DNA from 3 places in the Saccharopolyspora sp. NPDC002578 genome. Region 2 is predicted to be linked to each of the others. Evidence: riboswitches for the same ligand, from Rfam matches in the RefSeq annotation. Region 2 holds a riboswitch; each other region holds the start of a gene.
What was found. A riboswitch is a leader RNA that binds a small molecule or an ion and turns the genes downstream of it on or off. The one in region 2 is predicted to bind cobalamin.

Region 1 (2,257 bases), on a different contig from region 2:
CGTCGCCGCTTTCGCCAGCGCCCCGTCCAGGTCGGTGCGCCAGATGTTGCGGCCGTCGACCAGGCCCGCGACCAGCGTCTTGTCCCGGAGCCCGGAGACCGACGGCAGTTCGTCGACGGTGCGTTGACCTGCGACGAGGTCCACGCCGAGCGCTTCGACCGGCGAGGACGCCAGCACGCCCAGCGCATCGCCGAGGTCGCCGAAGTAGGAGGCGACCAGGATCTTCGGGCGCTGCGCGAGCTCGCCGAGCCTGCGGTAGGCGGTGCGCAGCGCGTCCAGGTCGGCCTGCGAGCGGTCCGCGGCGAACGCCGGTTCGTCCAGCTGGACCCACTCCACGCCCGCGCGGTGCAGCTCGCCCAGCAGTTCCGCGTAGGCCGAGACGAGCTCGTCGACCTTGTCCAGCGGCCGGAACGACGCGGGCGCGCCGTCCCGCGGCTTCGACAGCAGCAGGAACGTCAGCGGGCCGACCACGACCGGGCGGGTCTTGACGCCCAGCTCAGCGGCTTCGTGGTACTGGTCCACCACGGTCTGGTCGGACAGCCGGAACGCGGTCTCCGGGCCGATCTCCGGCACGATGTAGTGGTAGTTCGTGTCGAACCACTTAGTCATCTCCAGCGGTGGCGCGGATTCCACGCCGCGCGCCATCGCGAAGTAGGTGTCGAGCGGGCTCAGCCCCAGCTCCGCGAAGCGGGGCGGTACCGCGCCGAAGGTGACGGCGGCGTCGAGAACCTGGTCGTAGTAGGAGGAAGTGTTCCCCGGCACGGAGTCCAGACCGGCATCGCGCAGCGAGCGCCACGCGTCGGTGCGCAGCGTGCGGGCGACTTCGCGCAGCTCCGGCTCACCGATGCGGGACTTCCAGTAGTTCTCCAGTGCCCGTTTCAGTTCCCGGTTCGGTCCGATCCTGGGATACCCGAGCACGGTGGATCCGATGGTGCTGGTCAACGCTCTCTCCTCGCGAGCTGGACGACAGTTCTGCGAGGTTCGGGCAGGCGTGATCGGCACCCGTCGCCGCGGACGGCGACTCGTCGACCAGGTCCTCCCGCGAGACCTCGCAACAGCGCGCGTCGCGTGGACGCGCGCACCGGCGGCAGGTCTTCGGACTCGTGGGCGTTCCCGGAGGACCGGGGTTCCTACTGGCCGTCGCTTCCCGAGCTCGCGCCCAGTGCTGTGACCGGTCTTCTCAGACCGGTGACGGCGTTCGTTCCCACTCACCGCTGCGGGGCAGTCCCGGATTCGCACCGGGTTCCCTCTTGCCTCGCGCAGCGCCGCTTTCGCAGAGCTGTGCGAACCACCAGCACTTCGGAGGCTACTTGCTTCTGGCGGGAAGACAAGGCCTTGACGTCCCGGTCACCCGGCGTGCACGTGGCCGCGCACGCGAGGATTTCCCGGCCCGGCGGGCAACCCGCGGCGCTCGGGAGCGTCTTCAGGACAGGTGGGGGGAGCGGTTCCCGTCCTGCCGAGCAGGTGGATTCGAGAGGGAGAAAACTGTGGGGATCAACGGAATTCGAGCAACCGTGAGCATCGGCGCGTTGGCCGCGGCGATGGCCCTGGCCCCGTTCGGCGTCGCCACCGCGGATTCGACCGATACGTCCACAGTGGACTTGAACGGTGATGGGACGCCGGACACCGCGACGCTGGCCGCCGTCGGTGACGGCTCGCGGCAGGTCCTCAAGTTCACAGTGGACGGACGCGTCACCGAGGCGACGCTGACCGGTGACGCCTACGCCGGTACGCGGCCCATGCGGGTGCTCGACGTCAACCACGACGGCAAGCAGGAACTGCTGGTGAGCGAGTCCGTCGGGGCGAACACCGAGTGGTTCGGCGTCTGGGATCTCGGCGCCGACGGCGCCCCGCGCGAGATGACCACTCAGGACGGTCGGCCGCTCAAGATCAACGAAGGTGGCGGCGTCGCCGCGCGGCTCGGCTACGAGTGCGCCCCGGCCGGGTCGGACGGCCGCGTGCTGATCACCCTCGCGGCGTCGAACGAGAGCCAGACGGCCGAGCCCGCCTACGACGGCAAGCGCGTCGCCTACGACGTGCGAGACGGCGTGGCCACCCCGGTCGACGAATACCCGTTCGCCGGGGTCGGCCAGGACGACCCGGTGCTGGTCGTGGAGCCCGGCACCTGCGCGTGACCGGACGCCGGGGCCGTCGTGCCGGATTGCGGCGCGGCGGCCCCGGCGCATCTCCGCCGATCGCGCGGCCGTGACTCCTTTGTGACCGTTCAAGGGCTTCGAGCGCCCGTCGCGGGGTCTGT
Region 2 (2,257 bases):
GGTGCCCGTCGCGCACCGCCGCGAGCCGGGACACCGCCGGATCCTCGTGCAGGAACCGGGTCTTCGCCGCCAGCCCGTCGCCTTCGCCGTCGCGGGTGAGGTCGCCGAGCACCAGCAGGTCCGGGTCGCGCGCGAGGACGTCCTCCCAGGACACCTGCGGCCACATCGAGCTGATGTCCGCGTAGGCGTTGCGCACGCCCAGCGCGCGGGTCATGACCGCGGGTGATCCGGTGGAACCCGCCATGTACGGCGATTCGGTGCGGGCGAACCAGAACAGCACCGAGGTCTCGGCGCGGGAGTCGAGCCCGGCGACCTTCCGCTGCGCCGCCGCGACCCGGCCGCGCAGCTGCTCGGTGAGCGCGTGACCACGTTCGGGGACGCCGAACAGGTCGGCGATCTCCTGCACCTCGCGGTAGATGTCGTCGAGCTCCACCGGTTTCGGCAGCGGCGCCTCCTCCGGGAAGCAGTTGCTCGGCGACAGGTACGTCGGCACGCCCAGCTCACCGAACCGCTCGCGGTCGGCGACCCCCTCATCGGTGAACACGGCCTTGTAGGCGCCGAGCACGAAGTCCGGTTCGGTGCCCAGCACCGACTCGAACGACGGGTTGTTGTCGGCCAGCCGCGGCACCCGCGAGTTCGCCTCCGCCAGCGCCGGATCGACCGGGTCGGTCCAGGTCGCGGTGCCCACCATCCGATCCGCCAGCCCCAAGGCCAGCATGATCTCGGTCGTGGACTGGTTCAGCGACACCGCGCGCCGCGGCGGCGCTTCGACGGTGACGTCGGTGTCGCAGTTGCGCACCGTCGTCGCGGCCTCGCCGCGGATGGTGTCGTCGGCGGGCGCGGCGCACGAGACCAGCACGGCGGCGGCCAGCGCCACCAGCCCGAGGCGTAACGAGCGGGCGTGCGAGAACGGCATGGCACGAGGTTCCTCACCCCGGACCCAGGCGCGGAGTCCGGCAGGCTGCGACCCGGAACCGCCTGCGGTCCGGGGAGCCGGCCAGGTCTTCGGGCTCGGGCTCAGCGGGCGAGATCCCTTCCCGGACCGGGAGGTCCAGTGGTTCCGGCCGTGGCCGTCCTCGCCCATCGCCCCTACCGCTGCGCGTCAGCTCCGGCTTCCGACCGGATTCCCTGCCCTCACGGGCGCGACAGGCTCCCGAGCACCCTAACCGGACATCCCACTACCCCATCAAGGTGATGTTCCTCGCCGTGAGTAGGGGTGAGCGGCCTGCATAGGTGGTCGGGTGGCGGAACCTCAGTCGCTTCCTCGCTGCGGGATCTTTTTCCCGAGTGGCTCCGCCACGAGGGAAAAAGCTGTCCTCGCGAGAAACCCACTGAGAACCCGCGGGTGGTCGAGCTGCGTGCGTGGTCGCTGCTCAGCGACTTCGTCGCTGACAAGACGCAGACGTCACCAGGTGACGGGGAGTCTTGCGATTCCGTTGCCCATTTGTTCGTCGTCTTCGGAATCGGTGGGCATGCCGACCTTTTCGATCGGGACGGCGAGGGTGAGCTCGGGCAGGCGGCGCAGGAGCGCTCCGTAGACCTCTTGGAGTTCGATGCGCGCGAGGGGGGCACCGATGCAGTGCGACAGGCCGTGGCTGAACGCCAAGTGCGGGTTGGGGCTGCGGCCGACGTCGAAGGTCTCCGGGTCGTCGAAGACGCGGTCGTCGAACGACGGCGAGTAGTGGTCGCACAGCACCAGGTCACCGGCCTTGATGACGACACCGCCGATCTCGATGTCCTCGCCGGCGTAGCGGGGCTGGAAGGACTCGTCGACCTTGCTCAGCCGCAGCACCTCCTCGACGGCGGTCTCCAGCAGGCCGGGGTCGCGCACGACGCGTTCGCGCTGCTCGGGGTGCGAGGCGAACAGGGCGATGCCCGCGCTGAGGTTCGTCGGCGTCACCAGGTACGAGAAGCTGATCGTGGAGATCAGTTCGCACACCGTGCCGTCGTCGATCTCCGCCTCGCACAGCGCGGAGATGAGGTGCTCGTCCGGTTCGCGGCGCTTCTCCGCGACCAGTTCCTGCAGGTAGGCGAACAGCTCTTGGGCTCCGACGGCCACCTTCTCCGACTCGTCGAGCCGTCCGGCCCCGGCCAGCATCGCCATGAACCGGTCGTGCTCAGCCACGCCGAGCAGGTCGCAGAGCACTTCGAACGACAGCGGCAGCGACAGCTCCGCGTGCAGGTCCACCGGCGGCGCGGACGCCGTGATCCGGTCCAGGTGCGCGGCGACGCGCGCGGCGACCCGCTCCCGCAGCGC
Region 3 (2,257 bases), on a different contig from region 2:
GGCAGCGCCAGCCGGGCCGCGGCCTCCACGTCCGATTCGGCCACGGCGTCCGCGCCGCGCCACGCGGCGTGCGCCACGGCGGTCCGGGCCAGCACCAGGTCCGCGCGCATGCCGTCCACGTCGAACGACGCGCACAGCGCGGAAATGCGCCGCAGCTCCGCGTCGGGCAGCCGCACCGACTCCACCCGGGACCGCGCCTCGGTGATCCGCCGCGCCAGGTCGGCGTCCGCGTCGGCCCACCGCGCCGCGAAACCCGCCGGGTCCGCCTCGAACGCGAGCCGCCTGCGCACCACCTCGGTGCGCGTCGCCACGTCGCGCGACGCCGCGACCTGCACGGTGAGCCCGAACCGGTCGAGCAGCTGCGGACGCAGCTCGCCCTCCTCCGGGTTCATGGTGCCCACCAGCAGGAACGAGGCCGCGTGCGTGACCGACACGCCTTCGCGCTCCACGTGCGCGCGGCCCATCGCCGCCGCGTCCAGCAGCAGGTCCACGAGGTGGTCGTGCAGCAGGTTGACCTCGTCGACGTAGAGCACGCCGCGGTGCGCCGCCGCCAGCAGACCGGGCTGGTAGGCGCTGACGCCCTCGGTCAGCGCGCGTTCCAGGTCGAGCGAGCCGACGAGCCGGTCCTCGGTGGCGCCGACCGGCAGCTCGACCAGTTCCGCGGGCCGCCGCACCCCGGTGATCTCGGCGTGCGGGCCGTCCGGGCACTGCGGGTCGGGCCGGTCCGGGGCGCAGCCGAAGCGGCAGCCGGGCACGACGTCCAGCGCGGGCAGCAGCGACGCCAGGGCGCGCACCACCGTCGACTTCGCGGTGCCCTTCTCGCCGCGCACCAGCACACCGCCGATGCGCGGGTGCACCGCGTTCAGCAGCAGCGCCAGCCGCAGGTCGTCGTGCCCGACCACCGCGGTGAACGGGAAGCGCGGGCTCGCGGGAGCAGTCATGCCAGGTGTTCCTTCCTCGGGTCTCGGACGCCCCGATGTCGGCTGCGCCAAGGCGAGGCAGTGTCCTGACTCCCGGATCAACGCGGGACCCCGGCCTTCCCAGGCAGCAGCGTTCGCCGACGCGCCCGGTGGCTCGCGAGGGAGGCCCGCTCCCCGGTCACAGTGGCGCCGACCGTGCCGGACTCGCACCGGCTTCCTGACCTGCCTTGGCTGGGACCAGCGTGCATCGTCGCAGATCACGGACGGCCGAGGAACAGCCGCGACGGGCTCAGCGCAGCGAGCCGGGGTATCGGTGCATGTCGACGTGCGGGATGCCGTCTTCGAGATACTCCTCACCCGAGGGTTCGAACCCGAAGCCGCGGTAGAACTCCAGCGCGTAGGTCTGCGCCGACAGCGTCGCCGGGGCGCGCTGGATCTCGGCGAGCGCGGCGCGCATCAGCTTGCGCCCGAGGCCGAGACCGCGGGCCTCCTTCGCGGTGGCGACGCGGCCGATGCGGAAGGTGCCGTCGGGGTCTTCGAGCAGCCGCAGGTAGCCGAGCACGTACCCGTCGGCGGAGTCGATCCAGAAGTGCCGAGTGCTGTTCTCCAGGTCCCGGCCGTCGAGCTCCGGGTACGGGCAGCTCTGCTCGACCACGAACACGTCCACGCGCAGGCGGAGCATGCGGTAGAAGTCCTCAGCGTCGAGGTCGGCCGTGTAGGCGCGGTGGACTGCGGTGGCGAGCGGTTGCAGGGTCACCATCACGGGATATCACATTCCGGCTACGACACCTGCGGTCACCTGCGGCGGAAGTAGCGCAGACCACGTCCTGCGCCCGGCCCGCGCGCGGCCGCGGAAATCGGGAAGTGCAGCGCACGAACGCGCCTCGGCCACCCGAAGCGGACATTCCCGATGAACAGGTCGGCTCCGCCCGAGAACGACGGCGCGCCGGACGTCCCATCCACCGGGACGACCACCTCCGTTCAGAGCCGGGCCGCGACGTCCGAGGAGACCGCCGCGATCCGGGTGTACACGCCGGGCGTGCCGGGCCGCCCGCATCCGGTGCCGTAGGACACGACGCCGATCAGCCTGCCGTCGGTGACGAGCGGCCCGCCGGAGTCCCCGGCGCACGCGTCCCGGCCGCCTTCCGGCGCTCCCGCGCACACCCGCGTTCCCGGTTCGTAGTCGGAGTACGCGGCCCGGCAGTCCGCGTCGGAGCTGATCGGCACCTCGGCGGAGCGCAGCACCTCCGAGGACGAGCCGGTCTCGGCGGTGCGCCCCCAGCCGTAGACCCGGGCCTGCTTGCCCGGCCGGTACGGCTCGGCGTCCCCGGGTTCGG

Region 1: it holds a riboswitch for cobalamin, as region 2 does, so the genes downstream of both, metE (5-methyltetrahydropteroyltriglutamate--homocysteine S-methyltransferase) here and ACWD38_RS02460 (ABC transporter substrate-binding protein) in region 2, are expected to answer to the same signal.
Region 3: it holds a riboswitch for cobalamin, as region 2 does, so the genes downstream of both, ACWD38_RS13530 (putative cobaltochelatase) here and ACWD38_RS02460 (ABC transporter substrate-binding protein) in region 2, are expected to answer to the same signal.

The regions. Positions count from the first base shown of each region.
Region 1 covers NZ_JBSFWJ010000006.1:16,552-18,808, reverse strand. Annotated here, with positions in the region: gene metE (5-methyltetrahydropteroyltriglutamate--homocysteine S-methyltransferase) at 1-942, opposite strand, end outside; cobalamin riboswitch at 1,070-1,308, opposite strand; gene ACWD38_RS04955 (FG-GAP repeat domain-containing protein) at 1,515-2,135, shown strand.
Region 2 covers NZ_JBSFWJ010000002.1:193,403-195,659, forward strand. Annotated here, with positions in the region: gene ACWD38_RS02460 (ABC transporter substrate-binding protein) at 1-916, opposite strand, end outside; cobalamin riboswitch at 1,000-1,130, opposite strand; gene ACWD38_RS02465 (cytochrome P450) at 1,406-2,257, opposite strand, start outside.
Region 3 covers NZ_JBSFWJ010000022.1:52,361-54,617, forward strand. Annotated here, with positions in the region: gene ACWD38_RS13530 (putative cobaltochelatase) at 1-941, opposite strand, end outside; cobalamin riboswitch at 1,000-1,140, opposite strand; gene ACWD38_RS13535 (GNAT family N-acetyltransferase) at 1,210-1,680, opposite strand; gene ACWD38_RS13540 (S1 family peptidase) at 1,902-2,257, opposite strand, start outside.